Regions from separate parts of the Hansschlegelia sp. KR7-227 genome, predicted to be linked through region 3. Evidence: predicted binding sites of a transcription regulator. Region 3 holds the regulator's gene; each other region holds the start of a gene.
What was found. Region 3 encodes LexA, which represses DNA repair genes until DNA is damaged. Its sites were predicted from a motif close to TGTTCNNNNTGTGTTCNG; they were not measured.
Positions count from the first base shown of each region.

Region 1 (3,942 bases), 190 kb from region 3:
TCAAGGACGCCTGGTCGAAGGAGCCCTATCAGATCCGGCGCATGTTTCCCGAGCCCCGGTGCGCGCGTCCGACAAGCGCGCCGTCTTCCTCGGCATCGAAGCCTATGAGGCGGCTGGCGGCTCTGTCATGCGCCGACCTGTTCCAGGCCGACGATGGCGGTTGGCTGCAGGACGTCGGGCTTCTCGATCGCCTATTAGGCCTGAATCATTCCCACTCGATCGTGCCGGGGGGCTTCGAGGTCACGTCGTAGACCACGCGGTTGACGCCGCGGACCTCGTTGATGATGCGGGTCGCCGCGCGGCCGAGGAAGTTCATGTCGAAGGGGTAGAAATCGGCCGTCATGCCGTCGACCGAGGTCACGGCGCGCAGGGCGAGCACGTTGTCGTAGGTGCGGCCGTCGCCCATCACGCCCACGGTGCGGACAGGCAGCAGGACCGCGAAGGCCTGCCAGATGACGTCGTAGAGCCCGGCCTTGCGAATCTCGTCGAGATAGATCGCGTCGGCCTGGCGCAGGACGTCGAGCTTCCCCTTCGTCACCTCGCCGGGGCAGCGGATGGCGAGGCCCGGGCCCGGGAAAGGGTGGCGGCCGACGAAGGCGTCCGGCAGGCCGAGCTCGCGGCCGAGATCGCGCACCTCGTCCTTGAACAGCTCGCGCAGGGGCTCGACGAGCTGCATGTTCATGCGCTCCGGCAGGCCGCCGACATTGTGGTGCGACTTGATCGTGACCGAGGGGCCGCCTGAGAACGAGACGCTTTCGATGACGTCCGGATAGAGCGTGCCCTGGGCGAGGAAGGCGGCGCCGCCGATCTTGCGCGCCTCGTCCTCGAACACGTCGATGAACAGCCGGCCGATCGCCTTGCGCTTGGCTTCCGGGTCCTCGACGCCGCTCAGTGCGCCGAGGAACAGATCGCTCGCGTCGACATGGACGAGGGGGATGTTGTAGTGGCCGCGGAACAGAGAGACGACCTGCTCGGCCTCGTCCTTGCGCATCAGGCCGTGGTCGACGAACACGCAGGTGAGCTGCTCGCCGATCGCCTCGTGGATCAGCACGGCCGCGACCGCCGAGTCGACGCCGCCCGACAGGCCGCAGATCACGCGGCCCTGGCCGACCTGGGCGCGGATCTTGTCGATCGCCTCCTCGCGATAGGCCGCCATCGACCAGTCGCCGCCGCAGCCGCAGATGTCGCGGACGAAGTTCGCGAGCAGCTTGCCGCCCTGCGGCGTGTGCACGACCTCGGGGTGGAACATCAGGCCGTAATAATGCCGCTGCTCGTCGGCGATCGCGGCGAAGGGCGCGTTCTCCGACACGCCGATGATGCGGAAGCCCGGCGGCATGCGCGTGATTCGGTCGCCGTGGCTCATCCACACGACGTTGCGGCTCTTATCCTCCCAGACGCCGGTGAACAGCCGCGAGGGCGCGACGACGCTGAGGTCGGCCCGGCCGAACTCGCGGTGGTGGCCGCTCTCGACCGCGCCGCCGAGCTGCTCGGCCATGGTCATCTGGCCGTAGCAGATGCCGAGCACCGGCAGCCCGCTTTCGAACACCGCCTGCGGCGCGCGCGGCGTGCCCATCTCGGCGACCGAGGCCGGCCCGCCGGAGAGGATCACGCCCTTCGCGCCGAAAGTCGCGAACGCCTCTTCGGCGTGATTGAACGGCGTGATCTCGCAATAGACGCCGGCTTCGCGCACCCGCCGCGCGATGAGCTGGGTGACCTGCGAGCCGAAGTCGATGATGAGTATGCGGTCGTGCGAAGTGTCAGGCGTCATGGGCGATGCTCGTACCCCGAACGCGCGATCCGCCGCAACGGCGCTAGACGACATGCCCGCCCTGAATTTTCGTCGCCGTGAGCCCTGGAGGCCGCGCGTCCCTGCTCGGGACGCACGCGCCCAAGTCAGAACGGGATGTCGTCGTCCATCGCGTCGTTGAAGCGGCCGCCCGCTGCGGGTCCGGCGCCGGCCGGCGCCGGCTGTCGCCGGGGCTCGGGGCTGGAGCGGCCGAAGCTGTCGCCGCCGCCCTCGTACGACTCCCCGCCGCCGTCGCCGCCCCGGCCGTCGAGCATGGCGAGCTCGCCGCGGTAGCGCTGCAACACGATCTCGGTCGAGTATTTCTCGACGCCCGAGGCGTCGGTGTATTTGCGGGTCTGGAGCTGGCCCTCGACGTAGACCTTGGAGCCCTTCTTCAGATAATTTTCGGCGACCTTGGCGAGGTTCTCGTTGAAGATCACGACCTGGTGCCACTCGGTCTTTTCGCGACGCTCGCCGCTCTGTTTGTCGCGCCAGCTTTCGGAGGTCGCGATCCTGAGATTGACGACCGGCTCGCCGGAGTTCAGGCGGCGGACCTCGGGGTCCTTGCCGAGATTGCCGACAAGAATGACCTTGTTGACGCTGCCTGCCATGACAATTCTCCCGAAGCTCGAAGGGCGCACCTTACGCTCGCCCGAAGCGGCGGTCGCGCAGGGATCGCGCCTTGTCCACAATCGCCCGGCCGGCCGTCACGCGGGCCCGACCGATAAGGGCTGGCGCTTTTGTTCCTTTTATGTTCCGTAGCACGGGCGACCGGACCCGACAAGCGGCTCTTGATCCGGCCGGTCGTGATACGACGTAATGCGCGGCGAATGGCGGCCCTCCCCCGCCCCGGGACGATGAGACATGGCGAAGACGACGACGCGGACCGCGACACCGGCTGCGCGAAAAGCGAAGGCCAGCGCGGAACCCGTCCGCGCCGTGAAGCCCGGGGAATCCAAGGTGCAGGCCGCGTCGCACGCGACGAAGCCTGCGAGATCGAAGCCTGCGGCGGTCGCGCTCGAAGCCGCCTTCGACCGGGCGGCCGAGCGGTCGCCCGGCCCCGGCCGCGACGCGCGCATGATCAGCGTCCGCGGCGCGCGCGAGCACAATCTGAAGAACGTCGACCTCGACATTCCGCGCGACAAGCTGGTCGTGTTCACGGGCCTGTCCGGCTCGGGCAAGTCCTCGCTCGCCTTCGACACGATCTATGCGGAGGGCCAGCGCCGCTACGTCGAGAGCCTGTCGGCCTACGCCCGCCAGTTCCTCGAGATGATGCAGAAGCCGGACGTCGATCAGATCGACGGCCTGTCGCCCGCGATCTCGATCGAGCAGAAGACGACGTCGAAGAACCCGCGCTCGACGGTCGCGACCGTCACCGAGATCTACGACTACATGCGGCTGCTGTGGGCGCGCGTGGGCATCCCCTATTCGCCCGCGACCGGGCTCCCGATCGAGAGCCAGACCGTCAGCCAGATGGTCGACCGGCTGAAGGCGCTGCCCGAGGGCTCGCGCCTCTACTTGCTCGCCCCCGTGGTGCGCGGCCGCAAGGGCGAGTACCGCAAGGAGATCGCGGAGTTCCAGAAGAAGGGCTTCCAGCGGCTCAAGATCGACGGGACCTATTACGAAATCGCCGACGCGCCTGCGCTCGACAAGAAGCTGAAGCACGACATCGACGTGGTGGTGGACCGCGTCGTCATCCGCGGCGACATTTCGAGCCGGCTGGCCGACAGCCTGGAATCGGCGCTGGGGCTGGCCGACGGCATCGCGCTCGCCGAATTCGCCGACCAGACGGACGAGAACGGCGATCCGAAGCGGCTGACCTTTTCCGAGAAGTTCGCCTGTCCCGTCTCCGGCTTCACGATCGCCGAGATCGAGCCGCGACTGTTCTCCTTCAACAACCCCTTCGGCGCCTGCCCGGTTTGCGACGGCCTCGGCACCGAGCTCAACGTCGACCCTAATCTGGTCGTCCCGGACGGCGGCCTCACCCTGCGCAAGGGCGCCATCGCGCCATGGGCGCGGTCGACCTCGCCCTACTACGTCCAGACGCTGGACGCGCTGGCGAAGCACTACGGCTTCTCGCTGACGAAGCCCTGGGCCGACCTGCCGGAGAAGGCGCGCAACGTCATCCTCTTCGGCTCGGGGGATGAAAAGGTCCG
Region 1 is NZ_JBMSEA010000001.1:1,557,344-1,561,285, forward strand. It holds partial or broken gene ACO2RJ_RS07230 (DNA-binding protein) at 1-197, shown strand, start outside; gene guaA (glutamine-hydrolyzing GMP synthase) at 206-1,768, opposite strand; gene ssb (single-stranded DNA-binding protein) at 1,894-2,397, opposite strand; gene uvrA (excinuclease ABC subunit UvrA) at 2,864-3,942, shown strand, end outside.
Region 1: ssb (single-stranded DNA-binding protein) is a predicted target of LexA. The motif match lies at 2,528-2,545, and genes of this name have one in related genera.

Region 2 (3,942 bases), on a different contig from region 3:
GGTCGCCGGCCCCCACAGAGGACAGGCGCGGCAGCCGGCGGCCTCGGCGCGCAGCGCTTCGAGGACGCCCTCGGGAGGAAGCAGGCCGGCGTCGGTCCTTGGCATCTGGCGGCTCGCTCTCTTCTCGGGCAGCGGCGCGGCGGCCACCATGTCCGCCGTCGCGCGCGCCGCCTGCGCGATCAGGGGACGAATGAGCGAGGCCTCCGGAAGGTTGCGCCAATACTTCTTCGGCATCTCGGCCCGCATGGCGGCGACCTTCAGCCGGGCCGGATTGAAGATGCTGGCGTAATAGGCGCGCCAGACCGTCTCGAGCGCGTCGCCGTCCGGGGCGTCCGCCCGTGAGGCGCCGTCGCCGAAGACGAGGTCGCCGCCGTTCCAGTGCGCAGAGCGCTCGGGCGTGAGGATCGACCAGCGCATCGCCGCGAAGCGCCGCACGAAGAACGGCGCGGTCGCCTCGACGATGTGGTGCTCCGGCTCGAACCAGGCGACGAAGCAGGCGCCGTCCTCGGTCGTCATCTCCCGAAAGCGCACGAAGGCCGTCATCTTGTGCTTGTCGCGCCGCACGGCCTTGGCGAGCGCGTTGGAGCGCGCGACGTCAGGGTCGGCCATGTCCTGCAGGACCCAACGGTCGGCGGCGACGCGGGTCAGCAGCCGGTAGAGCAGACCGAAGCGTTCGGGATCGGAGTGCAGCAGAGCAGTCTCCGCAAGCCCGAGAAAGGCCCGCGGCACGGAGGGCGGCGGGCCTGCGACGGGAGGCAGCGCCTCGGAGGCGGCGAACAGATCGTGGCTCTCCGCCCCGGTCGTCCAGATCACGGCGGAAGGCGGGACGCCTTCCGCGAGCAGCGCTCGGGCGGACGCCCGCCAGCCCGCGACGTCCGCGGGCCCGTCCAAGGCGACGCGACGGGCGTTCACAGCGCGAGCGCCAGCTGCCGCGGAGCCGGCGTCAACCGTTCCCTGAGCCGTTCGGAATCGAGCGCCGAGAGCGACGGCCGATGGTCCGCGAGCTTGAGAAACGGCAGCGCCTTGCCGAGCGGCACGCGCAGCCGCGCGAGATCCTCGACGCGGATCGCCCGGAAGCGCCGCGACGACAGGATGCGCTCGACCGTCGTCTTGCCGAGGCCGGGCACGCGCATCAGTTCGTCGCGGGAGGCCCGGTCGACGTCGAGCGGGAACGCGTCGCGGTGGCGCAGGGCCCAGGCGAGCTTGGGGTCGATGGCGAGATCGAGCATGCCGCCGTCCTCGGTGATCTCGCCGACCGAAAAGCCATAGAAGCGCATCAGCCAGTCGGCTTGATAGAGCCGGTGCTCGCGCGCCAGCGGCGGCGCCTGCAGCGGCAGCCGGGCGCTCGCGTGGGGGATCGGGCTAAAGGCGGAGTAGTAAACGCGTTTGAGCCGATAGGAGCCGTAAAGGTTCGCCGAGGTGGTGAGAATCGCGCGGTCGTCCGAGGCGTCCGCGCCGACGATCATCTGCGTGCTCTGGCCGGCGGGGGCGAAGCGCGGCGCGCGCGTTTCCGCCCTGGCCTCGTCGATCCGGACGCGCAGAGCGCCCATCGTGCGGCGGACCGCGCGGACGTCCTTCTCCGGCGCGAGCCGCTTGAGACTGGCCTCGCTCGGCAGCTCGATGTTGATCGACAGACGGTCGGCGTAGAGGCCCGCCTCGGCGATCAGCTCCGGCGAGGCGTCGGGGATCGTCTTGAGATGAATGTAGCCTTTGAACCCGTGGTCCAGCCGGAGCGATTTGGCGACCCTCACGACCTGCTCCATCGTGTAGTCGGCGCTGCGCACGACGCCGGACGACAGGAACAGCCCTTCGATGTAATTGCGGCGGTAGAAGTCCAGCGTGAGGCGGACGATCTCGTCGACCGTGAAGCGGGCGCGCGGCGTGTTGCTGGTGGCGCGGTTGACGCAATAGAGGCAGTCGAACGCGCAGGCGTTGGTCAGAAGGATCTTGAGCAGCGAGATGCAGCGGCCGTCCGGCGCGTAGGAGTGGCAGATGCCGGCGCCTTCGGTCGATCCGATCCCGCGTCCTGCGCCGTCCTTTGCGCCGAGCGAATGGCGCTTGTCCGTGCCGCTCGATGCGCAGGAGGCGTCGTATTTCGCGGCGTCGGCGAGAATGGCGAGCTTGCGGGTAAGGTCCACAGGAAGAGCGCTCCACAGGCGGAAGATAATACCTATGTTCGTTGTTTGTTCCGATCAAGGGTCGATGCCGAGGGCCGCTTCTTCGCGTTCGCCGGAAGCGGCCGCGCGATGAGTTCCCGCGCGCGCAGGTCCGTGCTGTTCGTCTGCCTCGGAAACATCTGCCGATCGCCGCTTGCCGAAGCCGCGTTCCGGGCGGAGGCGGCGCGCCAAGGGCTGGACGTCAAGGTCGATTCGGCGGGCACGGGAAGCTGGCACGTTGGCGAGCCGCCGGATCCGCGAGCGGTCGCGACCGCGCTCCGCCGCGGGATCGACATTTCCGGCTACCGCGCCCGGCAGGCGAGCCGCGCCGATTTTCTGCGCTTCGACCATATCGTCGCGCTCGACCGCGCCAACCTCGCCGCCTTGCGGGCGCTGAGGCCCCATGACGCGACGGCTGCGCTCAGCCTGTTGCTAGATCATGCGCCGGGCCGCTCGGGCCAGGCGGTCGCCGATCCCTATTTCGGCGACGACCGGGGCTTCGACACGACCTGGGAGGACGTCACCCAAGGCGCCGAAGGCCTCGCGCGGCGGCTGCTGGCTGAGAACGGGACGCTCAGCGCCGGCGCGCGATGATCCGGCAGAGTTGCGGGTCTTCGCCCTTGTAGGGCGAGAACCCATTGCCGGTCTGGACGACCACCGCCTTCAGCTTGAGCCGGCGGAGGAAGGGAAGCAGCTTGCCTGGGCTGACGAATTCGCGGAAGTGGTCCTTGTGGACCTTCTCGACGTTCTTGTCCTTCTCGGTCCGGAACTCGAGCGCCAGCACGTCGTTCGGCCGCATCGCGCCCGCGACCGTCCGCAGAAAGGACGCTCGCGTCGCCCGATTCAGCGAATGGAGGAAAAACCGGCTGTAGAACAGCGTCGGCGCTCCCGAAGCGTCGGCGTCGAGAAATTGCTGGATGATCGCGGCGAGCTGATCGTGGTCGCCGACGTCGGCCTGAGCGAAGGTCACACGGTCGCCGAGACCTTTGCGCGAGACGTAGTCCCTGGCGTGCCGGACGCCCTGCTCGGCCTGGTCGAGTCCGAGGGAGGTGAAGCCCGCTGCGCCGAAGCCTATCGTGTCGCGGCCGTCGCCGCAGCCGAAGTCGAGCACGCGCTTGAAGGTGTGCGGCGAGGTCCGGATGTAGTCGCAGAACGTCGAGGGCGCGCTGGGTTCGCGGTCGGCATAGAAGCTGTTCCAGTGGATCGTGCTGCGGTCAACCTGCCGCAGCAGCGCGCCGGGGTCGTTCGACTTCTTGTCTTCCTTCCATGAGAAGCCTGGGTTCGGCAGCTTCCAGTCCTCGCCGTAGATCAGGGCCGCGAATTGCTCCGCAGGCTGCGGCAGCACCACCCTGAGACGGCCGAGCGATCCCTCCTTCACGCCGAGATAGTCCTCGCGGCGCATCGTGAGGTCGCTTGCGATTCCGAAGGGCAGGGCAAGCTTGCCGGTCTCGTCGAAATAGAGGTGGAACAGGTCGATCTTCGCGCCCTTCGCCGCGGGGTGGCTGACGAGCACGCAGCTGAGCTTCGGCTTGATGTGGAAACCGCGCTCGACCAGGGCGGCGCAGAGCGCGACCAGCTCCTGACGAACCTCTCCCGGCGTCTGGAACGCCGAGATGTAGGCGGTGTCGAAGTCGTTGTCGTGGCCGATGAAGTCGCCGGCGCGCACCGCGCCGAGCATCGTGCCGTAGAAGGCGAAGACGTCGTAGCCCGCGATCTCCTTCATCGCGGCGTAAAGCTCACCATAGAGCTCGCCGACGCGGTCCTGCCAGCGGCGGTCGCGCAGCTT
Region 2 is NZ_JBMSEA010000002.1:316,109-320,050, reverse strand. It holds gene ACO2RJ_RS16945 (UdgX family uracil-DNA binding protein) at 1-912, opposite strand, end outside; gene ACO2RJ_RS16940 (putative DNA modification/repair radical SAM protein) at 909-2,138, opposite strand; gene ACO2RJ_RS16935 (low molecular weight protein-tyrosine-phosphatase) at 2,247-2,750, shown strand; gene ACO2RJ_RS16930 (class I SAM-dependent methyltransferase) at 2,731-3,942, opposite strand, start outside.
Region 2: ACO2RJ_RS16940 (putative DNA modification/repair radical SAM protein) is a predicted target of LexA. The motif match lies at 2,174-2,191, and genes of this name have one in related genera.

Region 3 (3,942 bases):
GGCCGATCGTCCGCGAAAGACGCGGGTCACGCTCGGCAAGGAGCCCGCGGTCGCCGCCGGTGATCGGCTGGCGCTTTCCGCCTATTGGCGACCTCCGCAAGGGCCGGTCCGCCCCGGCGGGTACGACTTCGCCCGCGTCGCCTTTTTCGAGGGGATCGGGGCCACGGGAAGCGAGCCGACAAATCTGCGCAATCTCGGGCCAGCGTCCGATCTCGGCGTCGCCGATCGGCTCTCGGCGGCCCTCGAACGCTTGAGGATGAGCCTGACCGAGCGCGTCACGCGGTCGGTCGGCGGCCCGGAAGGCACGGTGGCGGCGGCCCTCGTGACCGGGGTCGAGGGACCGATCCCACAGAAGATCGAGGACGACCTGCGGGCGGCCGGCCTCAGCCACATCCTGTCGATCTCCGGTCTGCACATGGCGCTCGTCGCGGGCACGCTGTTCTGGCTCGCGCGCGCCGGCCTGGCGCTGTCGTCGACCGCAGCGCTTCGATGGCCGGTGAAGAGCGTCGCCGCCATCGTGGCGCTCGCGGGCGCGACGTTCTACCTCGCGCTCTCCGGAGCCGAGGTGGCGACCCAGCGCTCCTACATCATGATCGCGATCGTGTTCGCAGCCGTGATCCTCGGCCGGCCGGCGATGTCGCCCCGAAACCTGGCCCTTGCGGCGCTGCTCGTCATGGCCTGGTTGCCCGAGGCGGCGCTGGGACCGAGCTTCCAGATGTCGTTCGCGGCGGTCGCGGCCCTAATCGCCTGGTTCGAGCGGAGGAGCGACGGCGCGCGACCTCCGCCGCCGGCCTCGGGCCTCGGACGCGCGTGGCGCTGGGCGCTAGCCGCAGCCGCGATCGCGGTGATGACGACCCTGGTCGCGGGGATGGCGACCGCGCCGTTCGCCGCCTATCACTTCCACCGCACGACGCCTTACGCGCTCGCCGGCAACGCGCTGGCGACGCCGTTGCTCAGCGTCCTCGTGATGCCGTCGGTCGTGGGCGGGCTGTTCTTCGCCCCGCTGGGTCTGGACGGCCTGTGGTGGCAGGCCATGGGTCTCGGCCTGAGGGGCGTGCTCGCGATCGCGGAGATGGTGGCGTCATGGCCGGGATCCGAGCGCAATGTGCCGGCCTTCGACGAGCCGGCGCTCGCCCTGTTTGCGCTCGGGATCTGCTGGGCATGTCTGTGGCGGACGCGGTTGAGATGGGGCGCCGTTCCCATGCTCGCGGCGGCGCTGGCGCTTGCCGCGGTCCCGTCGCGGCCGGATGTGGTGATCGACGCCTCGGGCCGCGAGATGGCGGCCAGGGGCCCTGACGGCGCGCTGGCGCTCGTGGGGACCCGGTCCTGGAGCTTCGCCGCCAAGGTGTGGCTCGCCGCCGACGCGGCGTCGCCCGTGAAGGCGGGCCGACCCACCGAGCGGCCATCTCAGCCGGGCGGCCGCGGTGCGCAGTCCTCGCCTTCGGCCGCGGGGGCGTCAGCCGAAGGATCATTCGGGTCGGGCGCGAAGGTCGTCGGCCAGACCACGACCGTCGTGCGCTGCGACGCCTACGGCTGCGTCGCGCCGCTGTTCGCCGGCGGATGGGCTGCGCTGGTCTGGGATGCCCGGGCCTTCGACGAAGACTGCCGTCGCGCCACGTTGGTGGTCACGCGTCTCGACGCGCCCGACGCCTGCCGGGACGCCGCGGCGGTGATCGACCGCGCCGCGCTCGCCGCGACCGGATCGCTGGCGCTGATGCGCGACGGCCCGCGGTTCATCGGGCGCTCGGCCCGAAACCCCGCCGGGTCCCGCCCTTGGCACAGGGGGAGCGCCCTGGCCACCGCGCCGCCGCCCGACGACGCGCTGAAACTCGTCTTCGCGCCAAGAGCGCGCGCCCCGGCCACAGTCGACCGACCGACCGTCGTCGATCCGACTTCGCCTGACGAGGAGCCGCCGCCGGGCGAGGATCAATAGCGCCGGATGAGCCCGACCAGCCGCCCCTGGATCGCCACACGGTCCGGGCCGAATATGCGCGTCTCATAGGCCGGGTTCGCGGCCTCGAGCGCGATCGAGGCGCCGCGCTTGCGCAGCCGCTTCAGCGTCGCCTCCTCATGGTCGACGAGCGCGACTACGATGTCGCCGGTGTCGGCGGACTCCTGCCGGCGGATCAGCACGAGGTCGCCGTCGAGGATGCCGGCCTCGATCATCGAGTCGCCGCGCACTTCGAGCGCGAAATGCTCGCCGTTGGAGAGCATATCCGGAGAGACCGAGATCGTGTCGCTCTTGGTCTGGATCGCCTCGATCGGCACGCCCGCGGCGATCCGGCCCATAACGGGGATCGCGACCATGCGCGCGGAGCTGTCGTCCGGCTCGTCGGCGGCAGGCCGCCTGCGGCCCAGATTGCCCTCGATCACGCTCGGCGTGAAGCGCCCCGTCGGCCGCGTCACGGGCGGCGCGGCCGCTTCCGGAAGGCGGACCACCTCGATCGCCCGGGCTCGGTTCGGCAGCCGTCGGATGAAGCCGCGCTCCTCAAGCGCCATGATCAGACGGTGCACGCCCGACTTCGACTGCAGCCCCAGCGCGTCCTTCATCTCCTCGAACGAGGGGGGAACGCCGGTCTCCTTCAGCCGCTCGTGAATGTAGCGGAGAAGGTCGTACTGCTTGCGGGTCAACATGGGCGGCTCCGCGCCGTGACAAAACAAATCATGAACAGATTCGTAGCTGTTCTAGGTGTGTTCCGCAAGCGTTAAGGCCGCGTTACCATCCCGGGAGGTTCTCCTCCACGAGCGTCGTTCGATCGTCCGACGATCAGAACGGATGGTGTAACATCATGATTTCGCAAGGAGTTCCGGCGTCCGCGGCCGGCGCGTGGGCCGGCCTCACGAGCAGGCACTCGGCGTCCGAGAGGGCGCGCAGCATCGACGAATCCTGGCGGTCGAAAGCGGTCGCGACGGCGACGCCGTCCGAATCAAAGGTGAGCGCCGCGCGCATATAGTCTTCACGCCGGTCGTTCTGCGCCATGTCCCGTCCAAGCCTGGCGAACGTCTTGGCCGGTTCGACGTCCTCGCGGCCGGCCATGCGACGGAGCGCGGGGACGAGAAACAGCAGCGAGCAGACGATCGCCGAGACTGGATTGCCCGGCAGCCCGAGCGCGAGCATGTCACCGCGCCGACCCGCCATCATAGGCTTGCCCGGCCGCATGGCGATCTTCCAGAAATCCAGCGCGACGCCGGCCTCTGCGAGCGCAGGCTGCACCAGGTCGTGGTCGCCGACCGAGGCGCCGCCGAGCGTCACCAGAACATCCACCTTCTCTTCGATCGCGCGGTCGATCGCCGCGCGGATGGCGGCGCGGTCGTCGGGCGCGATCCCCAGATCGACGGCGACGCCGCCTTCGCCTTCGACGACGGCGGCGATCGCAAAGCTGTTCGACGCAATGATCTGGTCCGGTCCCGCTCTTTCTCCGGGCATGACCAGTTCGTCGCCGGTCGCGAGGATCGCGACGCGGGGGCGGCGGCCCACGTCGACGGCAGGGTGGCCCAGCGCCGCGGCGAGCGCGAGATCGCGCGCCCCGAGCCTTCGGCCGGCGGGCAGGAGCTCCTGCCCGGTGGCAAAGTCGATCCCGGCGCGGCGGATGTGGCGGCCGAGGACGGCCGCCTCCTGCGCCGTCACGACCGCGCCGTCGCGCTCGGCGTCCTCCTGAAGCAGGATCGCGTCGGCGCCGTCGGGAACCGGAGCTCCGGTGAAGATCCTGACGGCCTCGCCGGGACCGACGCGCCCGCCGAAGGCGCGGCCGGCGGCGGCCTCGCCGATCACGGTCAGCCGGGCGGGGGCGCGGCCGACGTCGGATGCGCGGACCGCGTAGCCGTCCATCGCGGAGCAGTCCCAGGGCGGCTGGGTCCGGAGCGCGGATAAGGGGTTCGCAAGCGTGCGCCCGAGCGCCTCGCGCAACGCGACGCGCTCGGAGGGGAGCCGCGCGACGCCGG
Region 3 is NZ_JBMSEA010000001.1:1,367,189-1,371,130, reverse strand. It holds gene ACO2RJ_RS06440 (ComEC/Rec2 family competence protein) at 1-1,933, shown strand, start outside; gene lexA (transcriptional repressor LexA) at 1,927-2,634, opposite strand; gene glp (gephyrin-like molybdotransferase Glp) at 2,768-3,942, opposite strand, start outside.

Region 4 (3,942 bases), on a different contig from region 3:
TTCGGGGTCGTCGAGCCAGTCGGCGCGGTTCGCGACGAAAGTCCAGGTCCGGATATGCGCGATGCGCGCCGATAGCGTGTCGATGTCTCCGTCGGCCCGGTCGGTCGTCGCGACGTGGCGCGCGAACCAATCGGTCGGGACCTTACCCGGCCGCACGAGAAAACCATAGAGGTCGGCGAGAAGTTCTGCGTGCTGCGCCGGCGCGATCTTGCGATAGTCCGGCACCTGGCAGACCTCCCACAGAAGCCGCACCGCCGCCTCGCCGCGCGCCGCCGCCCGGACGTCCGGATCACGGGACAGGCTCATCAGCACCCGCACGTCGTCGGCGTCGGGCGCGCGGGTGACCCCGGTTTCCGCAGGCGGTCGCGACAGGCTGTCGATCAGCCCGCCGACGTCGCGGAAATCGAGACGGGCGTTCCGCCACTGCAGAACCTTAACGCTGTCGAAGCTGTGAGACTCCAGCCGCTCCACCAGTTCCGGCTCGAAGGGCGGGCAGCGCCCTGTCGTCCCGAACGTGCCGTCGCGCAGATGACGGCCGGCGCGGCCTGCGATCTGGGCGAATTCGGAAGGGTTCAGACGCCGGTACTGATGGCCGTCGAACTTGCGGTCCCCGGCGAAGGCGACATGGTCAACGTCCAGATTCAGCCCCATGCCGATCGCGTCGGTCGCGACGAGGTAGTCGACGTCGCCGGACTGGTACATCGCGACCTGTGCGTTGCGCGTCCGTGGGCTGAGCGCGCCGAGCACGACCGCCGCGCCGCCCCGCTGCCGTCGGATCAGCTCGGCGATCGCGTAGACCTCCTCGGCGGAGAAGGCGACGATCGCCGAACGCGGCGGAAGCCGCGTGAGCTTGCGTTCGCCGGAAAAGGACAACTGGCTGAGGCGGGGCCGGCCGATCACGTTCGCGCCCGGAAGCAGCCTGTCGACCAGCGGCCGCATCGTCGCCGCGCCCAGCGCCAGCGTCTCGTAGCGGCCGCGCATGTTGAGCAGCCGATCCGTGAAGACATGGCCCCGCACGAGATCCGCGCAGAGTTGGATCTCGTCGATCGCGACGAAATCGACGTCGAGATCGCGCGGCATGGCTTCGACGGTCGAGACCCAGAACCGCGCTCCGAACGGCTTGATCTTCTCCTCGCCCGTGACGAGCGCCACCTTGTCCGCGCCGACCTTTTCGACGAGGCGGCCATAGACCTCGCGCGCCAGCAGCCGCAGCGGCAGGCCGATCAGGCCCGAGCCGTGCGCCGCCATCCGCTCGATCGCGAGATGGGTCTTTCCCGTGTTGGTGGGACCGAGCACCGCCGTGACGCCGCGGCCGCGGGCCGGAGCGAGAATATCGGAAGCGGGGGCCGGCGCGAGGGCGGCGACGTCATGCATTCAGCGAACCTTAACCCGCGGCGCCGGTCGACGCACGCCATGCGAGTCGCGGGCTGACGTGAACGCGACAAGAACGAAACAGGGGCGAATCGGCGCCCGTCCGCTGATTCGTGATTCGTTCCAATAGCTTGATTCGACTCTCGGTTCCGGCGGCGCCGCCGAGGCGGCGCCGCGCCGCACAACCAGAGCGGGAAACACGTTCCGCGACAGCCGAACCTCAGAGATTGGATTTCTCGCCCGGCGCTTTGGCGTCCCCATCGACGACGAAAGACGTCGCCGCGATGACGGCCGTTCCCATCTCGGTCCGAACCGAAATCTTCCACGGCAGCAGAGCGCGCGTGCCGGCGATCGGGGCGAGCCAGACCTCCATGTCCTTGTTGTTCTCCATGAAGGTCACCTGCCGGCGGCCGGGCTTGTGGCCGGCGATCGCCTTGTAGCTCGCCTTGCACACGATCACCTTGCCGTCATAGGAGCCCTTCACCGCGGGATCGCCTTTCGCGGTCTCGAAGCGGTCGTAGCGCAGCGTGACGTCGAAGCGCTGGCGGCCGTCGAAGATCGGCAGCGTCCGGTCGCAGGAGGACGGCGCCAGCGGATCCCCCGAGCCCGCCACCGGCATCACGAGCGCGCTCAAGGGATCGATCACGCCGCGCTTGTCGGCGTCGGTGATTGGAACGGTGTCGCGCGTCTTGGGCGGCGGCTCGACCGAAATCTGGGTGATCGCGCCTGCGGCGAGCGCGAAGCGGATGACCTGGCCCTTGTCGCTGGAGCGCGTGTTCAGCGCATAGGCCGCCGGCGTCACCGCCGCGTCATGAAGCGCGCCGCGGGAGGTCGCCGCTCCTCGTCCGCCTGTGATGAACCTCGCCAGCCCCGTCATGCGCAGGCTCAGATTGATGTCGTAGCCGGAGCCGTCGACGCCCGACTGCATCGACGCGGCGCCGATCTCGAAGCCTGCGAGGGTCAGCTGATAGCGCGCCCGAACCCGCGTTTCCGCGGCGGCTGGCGCTGCCGAGAAAACCGCGAGCGCCCCGGCGAGGGCGACCGCTGATGCGGCGCGGAGCGAAAGGCGCCGGTCGAACGATGAAAACGACATGGACGACTACTGGATCTCGATCGGGCCAAGCTCCGTCGGACGAAGCGACAACCCTGTTCACGACGACAGCCCACGACGCGCGCAGAGAGCCGCGGCAGGCGACCATCCATCCACGTTAAGCCAGATTCGGTCTATTGTGAGGCTTCGAATGCCGCGAGGCCGCGGTTTTCGCCGCGCCGCCGGACCGACGGTCCCCGCCGCGTTCTTGACGGTCGAGCGCCGCTCGTCTATAGCGCCGCCTTCTCATTTCAGGGCTCGCGGCGCGTGCGCCCCACCGGGCCGGAAGGTCCGACGGGATGTTCGTCGCGCTGGACCTGAGCAGAACGATCCAGGAGTTTCGCCCATGTCGCGGCGCTGCGAATTGACCGGCAAGGCCGTGCTCACCGGGCACAAGGTCAGCCATTCGAACCACAAGACGAAGCGGACCTTCCGTCCGAACCTCGTCAACGTCTCGCTGATCTCCGAAGCGCTCGGCCAGTCGGTGCGGCTGCGCGTGTCGGCGCACGCGCTGCGCTCGGTCGAGCATCGCGGCGGCCTGGACGCATTCCTCGCGAAGGCCTCGACGCTGGAGCTCAGCCAGAACGCGCGGGACCTCAAGCGCAAGATCGCTAAGGCCTCCGCCGAGCCTGCGCAGGTCGCCTCCTGACGGCTCGCGACCGCGGCGCCGGAACGCGCGCCGCAACGCTTCCTGACCTGATCCTGCCCGTCGCCGCGATGACGCTCGTCGTCGCGGCGTCGAACGTGCTTGTCCAGCATCCGGTCGAGGCGTTCGGGCTGGCGGACAAGCTCACCTGGGGCGCGTTCAGCTATCCTCTCGCCTTCCTCGTCACCGATCTGACCAACCGCCGCTTCGGGCCGAAGATCGCCCGCCGCGTGGTGCTCGTCGGCTTCGCGCTCGCCGTGCTCCTGTCGCTTGCGCTTGCGACGCCACGCATCGCGCTCGCGTCGGGAACGGCGTTCCTGGTCGGACAGCTGCTCGACGTGTCGGTGTTCGCCCGGCTGCGGCGCCTCGCGTGGTGGCGCGCTCCGCTGGTGGCGAGCCTTGCGGGATCCGCGATCGACACGGCGCTGTTCTTCAGCCTCGCCTTCGCGGGCGACGCGGAGATGTCGACGACGGTCGGCCTGCTCGGCGGCGTGGCCGACGCGCCGTTGTGGGTCAATCTCGCGGCGTTCGACTTCATCGTGAAGGTGTTCGGGGCGTTCGTCCTGCTCGCGCCCTACGCCGCGCTGATGCGCGTCGTGCGCCCCTTCGAGACGCCGCGCCCCTCTCGCTGAGCGTTCGCCGGCGGCTCAGATGGCCGGGCGTTTTTCGGTCTTCCAAATCGCGCGTCGGATTCTAAGCTCCGGGGGCGGGTCCGATCCTGGGACGGGCGCGAGCGTGGTTGACCTTCGCCCGCCGTTCACGCAAATCCACGGGCCGTGACGGAAGTCTAGATTGATAGCGTTTGTCTATCATGCGATGCGCATATGGACGATAC
Region 4 is NZ_JBMSEA010000002.1:299,789-303,730, forward strand. It holds gene ACO2RJ_RS16865 (helicase-related protein) at 1-1,374, opposite strand, end outside; gene ACO2RJ_RS16870 (DUF3108 domain-containing protein) at 1,592-2,464, opposite strand; gene rpmB (50S ribosomal protein L28) at 2,808-3,110, shown strand; gene ACO2RJ_RS16880 (queuosine precursor transporter) at 3,179-3,739, shown strand.
Region 4: ACO2RJ_RS16865 (helicase-related protein) is a predicted target of LexA. The motif match lies at 1,433-1,450, and genes of this name have one in related genera.